DNA from 3 places in the Faecalicatena orotica genome. Region 2 is predicted to be linked to each of the others. Evidence: predicted binding sites of a transcription regulator. Region 2 holds the regulator's gene; each other region holds the start of a gene.
What was found. Region 2 encodes NrdR, which represses ribonucleotide reductase genes. Its sites were predicted from a motif close to CACAANATNTTGTG; they were not measured.

Region 1: ABIN22_RS03975 (ribonucleoside-diphosphate reductase subunit alpha) is a predicted target of NrdR. The motif match lies at 1,435-1,448, and genes of this name have one in related genera.
Region 3: ABIN22_RS06110 (ribonucleoside triphosphate reductase) is a predicted target of NrdR. The motif match lies at 1,983-1,996, and genes of this name have one in related genera.

Annotation. Positions count from the first base shown of each region.
Region 1 is NZ_CAJJZH010000002.1:92,956-96,239, forward strand. It holds gene arfA (arabinosylfuranosidase ArfA) at 1-364, shown strand, start outside; gene ABIN22_RS03970 (glycoside hydrolase family 43 protein) at 357-1,337, shown strand; gene ABIN22_RS03975 (ribonucleoside-diphosphate reductase subunit alpha) at 1,500-3,284, shown strand, end outside.
Region 2 is NZ_CAJJZH010000006.1:252,047-255,330, forward strand. It holds gene ABIN22_RS14460 (ATP-binding protein) at 1-561, opposite strand, end outside; gene ABIN22_RS14465 (LytR/AlgR family response regulator transcription factor) at 561-1,274, opposite strand; gene nrdR (transcriptional regulator NrdR) at 1,350-1,799, opposite strand; gene ABIN22_RS14475 (YlmC/YmxH family sporulation protein) at 1,916-2,170, opposite strand; gene ABIN22_RS14480 (ABC transporter permease) at 2,309-3,284, opposite strand, start outside.
Region 3 is NZ_CAJJZH010000002.1:557,485-560,768, forward strand. It holds gene ABIN22_RS06090 (glycosyl hydrolase) at 1-6, shown strand, start outside; gene ABIN22_RS06095 (NanQ anomerase/TabA/YiaL family protein) at 3-479, shown strand; gene ABIN22_RS06100 (TetR/AcrR family transcriptional regulator) at 575-1,159, shown strand; gene ABIN22_RS06105 (anaerobic ribonucleoside-triphosphate reductase activating protein) at 1,231-1,926, shown strand; gene ABIN22_RS06110 (ribonucleoside triphosphate reductase) at 2,117-3,284, shown strand, end outside.

The sequences.
Region 1 (3,284 bases), on a different contig from region 2:
GGGAACCCTGTTGGAGAGTGTTTTGAGGGCTCCTTCCTATTTATCCGGGAAAGGCAGGGAAATTCCATATTTAGATCAGGTGGTGATACATAATGCGGAAATGGATGAATTGGTCTTGTATCTGGTAAACAGAAGAGACGAAGCAGCGGAAGTACATGTGGATATGCAGGGATTCTGTGCAGAACATGCGGCAGAGCACACCGTGCTATTTCACGAAGATATTAAGGCTGACAACAGGAGCGACCATGAAAAGGTAAAGCCTCAGACTGCTGTGGTTACAGGAACACAGAAAACACGGATAGACTGTAAACTAAAGCCGTATTCATGGAATATGATAAGAGTCAGGGTGAAGAGCAATGAATAGAGACCATTATGTAACTACACTATATAACAGACCGTTTATACCAAACAGGGCAGATCCCCACATTTCTGGATATTCTAACGGGATATATTATTTTACTGCGTCTGTGCCGGAATATGACAGAATTATTTTGAGAAGGGCAGATAAGATAGGAGATTTAGCAGGTGCAGAGGAAAAGGTTTTATGGAGAAAGCATCCATCAGGAGAGCAGAGCTTCCATATCTGGGCGCCTGAACTCCACTATTTATGGGGGAAATGGTATATTTATTATGCAGCAGGAGATATTAATGATATCTGGGCCATCAGGCCATATGTGCTGGAATGCCAGGGAAATGACCCGTTTCAGGATGAATGGAGAGAACTGGGAAAGATGCAGGCAGCAGATGGGGATGAATTTTCATTTCAGGATTTTTCGCTGGATGCAACGGTCATGGAATATAACGGAGAATATTATTATATTTGGGCCGAAAAAACAGGGGCAGGGAAAAAGATTTCCAACTTATATATCGCACGGCTGGAACGGCCCGATAAGCTTTCGACAGCGCAGGTACTGCTTTCGTCACCGGATTATTCATGGGAACGGATTGGGTTCTGGGTAAATGAAGGCCCCGCGGTCCTGAAGCACGGCCACACAATTTACCTGACTTATTCTGCCAGCAGCACCGGTGAAGCATACTGCATGGGGATGTTGTCTATTCGTGAGGGTGAAGATATTCTTGACCCTAATAACTGGGTGAAATGTAAATGCCCGGTTTTAGCTACAGACAGAGAAAAAGGCATATTTGGTCCGGGACATAATTCATTTGTAAAATCAGAAGATGGGACAAAAGATATCTGCGTATTCCATGCCCGCTGTTATGATGAGATTACAGGTGATCCGTTGTATGACCCTAACCGCCATACTATGATGATTGATATAGAATGGAACGAAAACGGTGATCCGGTATTCGATTTAAAAAACAAGTATTTAAAATAAACCTTACAAAGGCCCTCCGCTGAAAAACAACGAAGATGTTGACTGCGGAGGCCTTTTTTGATTATTCTGATATATCAATACGGTAGGGATTGAATATCACCATATATTGTGGTAATATATTTTGTACACTACAATAAATGGTATGAAAGGCGTATATAGAGTATGAAGATATGTAAGAGAGACGGAACAGGGGAGACTTACTGCCCGGAAAAAATTAAGGCCGCGATAGGACGCGCATTTGCGAGTGTTGGCTCTGAGATTACGGAAGAGGAAAAGAAGAGGATATTAACCGGTATTGAGGAAAAGTTTCCGGCACAGGTGATTTCGGGGGAAAAGATACTTTCTGTAGAAGAGATTCAGGATATGGCGGAGCAGACCCTGATGGAGGGGAATTATTACAAAGAAATGAAAAGCTATATCCTCTATCGTGAGGAGCGCACAAGGCGCAGGGAATCCAGACTCAGGATAGAAGCAAAGTTTCAGGATATGCCGCGTCTGGCCGGGGTGCTGGCAGGGATTCAGAAGGAGTTCCCACAGGAAGAGTATGATCTGGACAGGCTGAATGCAAGGTTTCAGGCATTTTTAAGCCCGGGGCTTTCCGGGAAGGAAATGCTGGCAGTCCTGATGAAAGCGGCGGTGGAGCTCACGACACAGGATGCGCCGAAATGGGAGATGATAGCGGCAAGATTCCGGATGCTCCAGTTTGACCTGTCACTGGCGGAGGCAATGGAAACAGCCAATATAAACAGTTTTTATGAGAAGATCAGCTGGCTGACGGAAGAAGGTCTGTATGGAAGTTACATTCTGAAAAGCTATTCAAAAGAAGAGATTGATGAATTCGAGTCATGGATTGACCCACGCAGAAATGACCTGTTTACTTACTCAGGGCTGGACCTGCTTCTTGGACGCTATGTGATTTCGAGCAGAAAGGGTTCGCCTCTTGAGACGCCGCAGGAGATGTTCATGGGGATTGCCATGCATCTTGCGATGAAAGAAACGAATGAAAGAAGCGGCTGGGTGCGCCGTTTCTACGATATGCTGAGTACGCTGAAGGTAACGATGGCTACGCCCACACTTTCAAATGCGAGAAAACCTTACCACCAGCTTTCCTCCTGCTTTATTGATACGGTGCCGGATAGTCTGGACGGGATCTACCGAAGCATTGATAATTTTGCAAAGGTCAGCAAATTCGGCGGCGGTATGGGGATGTATTTTGGAAAAGTGCGTGCGAGCGGCAGTGCCATCCGCGGTTTTGAAGGGGCAGCAGGCGGTGTAATCCGCTGGATCCGGCTGGCAAATGATACGGCCGTTGCCGTGGACCAGCTCGGGGTCCGTCAGGGTGCGGTTGCCGTTTATCTGGATGTATGGCACCGGGATCTGCCGGAATTCTTAAGTCTCAGGACGAACAACGGGGATGAGAGAATGAAAGCCCACGATGTATTCCCCGCGGTCTGTTATCCAGACTATTTCTGGAAACAGGCAAAGGAACACATAGACGGAGACTGGTACCTGATGTGCCCCCACGACATTCTGACAGTGAAAGGATATGCCCTCGAAGATTCTTTTGGGGAAGAATGGGAGGAAAAATATCTGGACTGTGTGCGGGATGAGCGGATCAAGAAGCGTGTCATTCCGATCAAGGATATCCTGCGTCTGATTATCCGGAGTGCGGTTGAGACAGGGACGCCGTTTGCGTTTAACCGGGACCATGTAAACGGTGCAAACCCAAACAGCCATAAAGGAATCATTTACTGCAGCAACCTGTGTACGGAGATTGCACAGAATATGAGCGCCATCGAACTGGTGGAACAGACAACACAGGAGGTGGACGGAGAGAAGGTTGTTGTGACGGTAACAAAGCCGGGAGAGTTCGTTGTATGCAATCTTGCGAGCCTGTCCCTTGGAAATATTCAGGTTGAGAATTTCGAGGAGTTGTCTTATCTTACG
Region 2 (3,284 bases):
CAGATCATATGCCATACAAACGTAGTACATGCTGCTTCTGTCCCCAGCATAAATATTATCCGCCACAATACTGAGTACCAGTACAAGCAGTAATATAATACAGAGTGAAAACATCGAAAATTTAAGATCAATATTAAACCTGCCGTTTTCTGGCAGCTTTCTCACGACCAAATAATAAACTGCCGCAAGTACGGCTATGGAAACCAGTATATAGCCGATAGAATAAACCGGCTGATTTCCATCCGGGCGGAACAGTATCTGGTACAGGCCGTAAGAAATGTGCTGTGTTATGTATGCACACGCAAGACAATAAACAGATTCTTTTACCGTTATATCATACAGGAGGAAGCAAAATACTGTCATTGCACAGAATTCAACAATATACGTTAAAAATCCGTGGGTGAACAGACTGGCACAGAACAGGCAGAATATAATCCCTCCGGCCAGACGGTACGGGAACCTGTCCCTTTTCTTTAAACCGGCTGAAAACAGCAAAACAATCGGAAGCATATTAATCGTAAAAAAACTCCGTAATATCAAGTCTGCAATTGTCTCTCCCATTATCTCAGCCCTCCCTTGTAATAATCTAAAAGTGCCTGCTTTAACTGCTTTTTGCGCGATCTGCTCACCTTCAGCTCATACCTGCCATCCAGTTCAACTGTTTCTTTCTCAAGTGACGTTACATATTTCAGATTGATACAAAAGCAGTGGTTACAACATGTGAAATGCTTTTCCTCAAATTTGTTTGCAAATTCTTTCAAAGTCCCCAGCATTTTATACTCCTGACTCTTTGTAATAATATGAAGCCAGTGGTCTCTTATCTCAGCATAGATAATATCATCAGACATTACCTTCCGAACTCCCGTCTCATGAGGAACAAGCAGGCTTACTGCCTCCGATTCCCGGATAGATGAAACCGCCTTCGTCAGCTTCATGGAAAAAGGAAAATATTTGACCGGCTTGAGTACATAATCCAGAGCCCCGACCTCATACCCGTTGATCGCATACTGTGCCATATTCGTTATAAAAATTATAATGACCCGGTCATCTGTCCTGCGCACCACCTTTGCCGCGTCCATTCCGTTCATTCTCGGCATTTCAATATCCATTAACAGAATATCATACACCGGCTCATAGTCTGAAACCAGTTCACTTCCATCAGAAAAACAAGAAACATCGATTTCGACATCGTTTTCCATGACATAAGTGTCTATATACTTTTTGATCCTGTTCATAAAAGCTTTATCATCCTCTACGATTGCAATACGAATCATGTTTCCCCCTTATATATGGAAAAGCACGTCCGCAGACGTGCTTTTCTTCCTGTCAAAACAGATGATATCCATCACTTATTCAAGGAACTGCTTCAGCTCTGACATAAATGTATTCACATCCTTAAATTCCCTGTAAACGGATGCAAAACGAACATAAGCTACAGGGTCCAGAGCCATCAGCTTGTCCATCACGATCTCGCCGATCTTGCTGCTCGGAATCTCTTTCTCTTCCCTGTTAAAAATCTCCAGTTCAATTTCATCTATCGTCTTCTGGATCTCAGATGCAGGAACCGGACGTTTATAACAGGCACTTAAAACACCCTGTTCTATCTTGGCACGGTCATACTGTTCCCTGTTGTTATCTTTCTTGATCACGATCAGCGGAATAGTCTCAATTTTTTCATAAGTTGTAAAACGCTTTCCGCACACATCGCAGGAACGCCTTCTGCGAATGGAATTGTTCTCTTCCGCCGGTCTTGAATCAATAACTCTCGTATCGGGGTGGCCACAATAAGGACATTTCATAATATATTCCGCCTTTCCTACCAATTCTGTCCTCATTATACACAATATCCTTTACTGTGTCCAGATGATGTTTCGCGTATTTACGGGCTTTTTTGCCCTTTTCCGGGGCGGGGTCTTTACAGCTTCTGAAGAAACTTTTCCTCCTGTATTTCTACTAATATAATATCCGGACCGATCTTCTTAATACAGCGCCACGGAATCACATATTCGCAGTCTGTCCCCAGAAACCCGCATATCTTCCCGGGGCCCGGAATTATGATCGCCTCAACCCTGCCTTCTTTGACATCGATGTCTATATCTACGACACACCCCAGCCTCTTACAGTCACATACGTTGATTACTTCCTTTTCCCGCAGTTCACATAATCTCATAGTTTCCCATCCTGAACAGTCAGCCTGCTTCATACGGACCCATTTTCTGATAACACAAAAATGCCCGCATACGGCAACAGCAGTTATTCTTACTGTTACTATATGCAGGCATTCAGAATCGGTGATACTGTGTAATGGTTAAATTGACATCACTTTCTCGCTCTCAAACGCTTTCGCGATTACACCGATCAGTACCGCTCCGAGAACCAGTGTTACTCCCAGTGTCAGTCCATACTGCATCATGGTGACCTCCTGTGTCAGGATTCCCTGCAGCGTCAGTGATGTGTTATAGATCGGTACGGCATAAAGCCATTCCTGTGGGGTCTTTGTTGTAAACATTGTTGTGATTCCGAGTACAAGTACGAGCATATACACTGGCATGATATAGGAGTTCGCTTCCTTTACAGTCTTGGCAAATACAGATACCAGAACGATGATCGCGGAATACATAAACGCAATTGCAATTAAAAGCGCCGCCAGCATCCCTATCTGTGCCGGGTTCAGCGACAGGTTCACGCCTAAATCCGAACCTCCCATGCCGCCCATCATCTGTGGCATAAAGGCTACCATAGCCCCCACATAGACAACCGAAGAGACACCGGAAATAATCATGAGTGAGAATACTTTTCCTAATACGATCGAGCTTCTTTTTATCGGAGACACGAGAAGGCTTGCCATTGTACCACGTTCCTTCTCACCGGCTACCATATCCGTCCCGATCCCCATCGCACCAGCAAATAACAGGATCGTTATAAAGTAAGGCAGCATCATACCGAGTATCTTCCCGCCGGCCTTTTCTTCATCCTGAATGACCATATCCGGATTGTCAGAATTCACCGTAAATACGGTCAGACCCGCCATGTCTTCCACGCGGTCTGCCAGAAGTGTCTCCCTGTAATTTTCCAGCACGCCTGATGAAATCGCATCATATGCCGCACGTGAATAATCTTCTGACGGGTTATAATAGGTCTTGATCTGAGGGACAGCATCACCGGCCTTATACTCCGTAACCGCGTCCATGAAACCTTCCGGAAATTCTATCAGCAGGTCTGCATTCCCGTCTCTGATCATATCTTCCGTGCCTGCACGGTCACTCATCTGGATAATCTCACAT
Region 3 (3,284 bases), on a different contig from region 2:
CGATGATCGTTGATAAGATAGAACATTTGCCACAGTACCAATTATTCAGGGAGGATGAATTGGACTTTATCCTGAATTTCTGTAGAAAAGCAGTGGAAGAAGATACAGAAGAGGGTAGAGCAGACTTTTATGGCGGGGGCTTATATGCCCTTGTACAGATCTATGATACAAGGAAGAGAGAAGAGTCCGTCATGGAGGCGCACAGGGAGTATCTGGATTTGCAGTATATTGCAGAAGGAGAAGAATATTTTTATATCCACGAGACTTCTGAATGTAAAGTAAAAGAGGATATGACGCCGGAAAAAGATGTCATATTCCTTGAGTGTGGTGAACCGGATGTGAGGGTGAAAGCAAAAAAAGGAATGTTTGTGCTGCTGTTCCCCCAGGACAGCCACATGCCCTGTATTCAGACGGGGCGGAAGGAAAAAGTGAAGAAGATTGTATTTAAAATCCGTATAAAAGACAGGAATCAAAAATAAGTCAAAAAAATTGTCCCTTAACTTCCGATTGCAGACTTGTGATTTTATGGTAGAATGGTATATATGAAATCTATGAAAAAGAAGGGCTGGGGATTATGGAAACTACGGAGAATAAAGGTGTAAAAGCCAGAATCGTGTCGGCGGCATGGCAGCTGTTCCATGATAAAGGATATGATCATACGACAGTGGATGATATTATTGAATTATCGGGAACTTCGAAGGGATCTTTCTACTATTATTTTAATACAAAGGATGAGCTGCTCAGCACGCTGTCCACGGTTCTGGATGATTACTACGAAGAACTGCATGTGGATATGGACAAGGAGATGAATAATTACGACAAGCTCCTGTATCTGAATTATAAAGTACATTCCATGATTGAGGAGCGGATCAGCATCGATCTTCTTGCTTCTCTTTATTCTACACAGCTGATTGCAAAAGGACAGAGGCACCTTCTTGACCAGAACAGGGTATATTACCGGCTGATATCAGGAATTATCGAGGACGGGCAGAAAAAAGGGCAGATACGTCAGGACAAGTCAATTAGTGAGATTACAAAATATTATTCGCTGTGTGAGCGAGCGCTGATTTCTGACTGGTGTCTGAGCAGGGGGGATTATTCACTGGGAGAGTACAGCAAGGCATATATGCCGATTATGATGGAGCACTTTAAGGCCTGAAGCGGTTTTTAACAGAATATCCGTATGAGTTACAGATGCATACGGCGCATGAACAGGGAAGGAGAACCGTGATGAATATTCAGGGATTACAGAAACTTACACTTTTAGATTATCCGGAAAAGGTGGCCTGCACGATTTTTACTGCCGGCTGTAACTTCAGATGTCCGTTCTGCCATAATGCTTCACTGGTTACTCATGTGGATCCGGATAATCATATACCGGAAGAAGAGGTGCTGGCCTTCCTGCAAAAAAGGAAGGGAGTCCTCGACGGTGTATGCATTACAGGCGGGGAGCCACTGCTGCAGCCGGATCTCGCAGCATTTATGGAAAAAGTGAAGGCACTCGGCTATTCGGTCAAGCTGGATACAAACGGAAGTAATATTGGCAGGCTTAGACAGCTTGTGGAACAGAATCTGGTTGATTATGTTGCTATGGATATTAAAAACGCCCCGAATAAATATGGTGAGACGATCGGAATCAAGGAATACAATCTGGAAAATATTCTGCAGAGTGTGGATTACTTAAAGTCGGGGGCAGTCTCTTATGAATTCCGGACGACCGTTGTCAGGGAATTCCATAAAAGGGAAGACTTTGCCGCGATCGGCCGGTGGCTGAAGGGGGCAGAGCGCTATTACCTTCAGGGGTTTGTGGATTCGGGGGACCTGATCCGGCCCGGACTGCGGGCGTATACAAAGGAAATTATGGAGCAGGCTCTGGAAATTGTGAAAAGGAATATACCGTGTGCAGAACTGCGCGGCGTGGAATGACACATTTCGTTTGGATAAGTGAACAACAATATGTAGTTAGAAACTAAAAAGTTGCATACTACATATTGTTGTTTTATATTGACAAGATATTAGCTCAGTGATAGAATAATTTCAGATGCCCAACTGAAAAGGTTGGGCAAAAATTATCTCAATTCGATTCGAGTATAAGAGAAAGGGGCGACCGTACAGTATGTATCAGGTTACAAAAAGAGACGGAAAAATAGCGGACTTCAATCTGGCTAAGATCAGCGAGGCGATCAGAAAAGCATTTGAGGCCCAGGAGAGGGAGTACAATCAGGACATTATTGATCTGCTTGCATTGAAAGTTACAGCAGATTTTGAACCAAAAGTAAAGAACAGCCTTGTGTCAGTGGAGGATATTCAGGACAGCGTAGAGTCTGTGCTGATCAAGACCGGTTATGCAGATGTAGCGAAAGGCTATATCTTATACAGAAAGCAGAGGGAGAAGATTCGTAATCTGAACTCTACACTGCTCGACTATAAAGAAATCGTGGACAGTTATGTTAAGATCACGGACTGGAGGGTAAAAGAGAATTCTACAGTCACATACTCTGTCGGGGGACTGATCTTAAGCAACTCCGGCGCAATCACGGCTAACTACTGGCTCTCTGAGATTTATGATGAGGAGATCGGGAAGGCACATAAGAATGCGGATATCCATATCCACGACTTGTCCATGCTGACAGGATACTGCGCGGGATGGTCACTGAAGCAGCTGATTCAGGAAGGGCTTGGCGGCATTACGGGAAGGATCACATCATCACCGGCAAAGCATCTGAGTGTACTTTGTAACCAGATGGTAAACTTCCTTGGCATTATGCAGAATGAATGGGCCGGAGCTCAGGCATTCTCATCCTTTGATACCTATCTGGCGCCGTTTGCAAAGGCCGATAACCTGACTTACCCGGAAGTAAAAAAATGCATTGAATCCTTTATTTATGGTGTGAATATCCCGTCACGCTGGGGAACACAGGCACCATTTTCAAATATCACTCTGGACTGGACCGTGCCGGACGACCTGGCAAACCTTCCGGCAATTGTCGGCGGGAAAGAGCAGGACTTCACCTATGGCGACTGTAAGGAAGAGATGGATATGATCAACAAGGCTTTCATCGAGACGATGATCGAGGGAGATGCAGACGGACGTGGATTCCAGTATCCGATTCCGACATACTCTATCACAAGAGATTTTGACTGGGCGGATACAGAGAATAACCGTCTGCTGTTCGAGATGACTGCCAAGTATGGTACACCTTATTTTTCAAACTACATCAATAGCGACATGGAGCCGAGCGATGTAAGGAGTATGTGCTGCCGCCTGCGTCTGGACCTGCGTG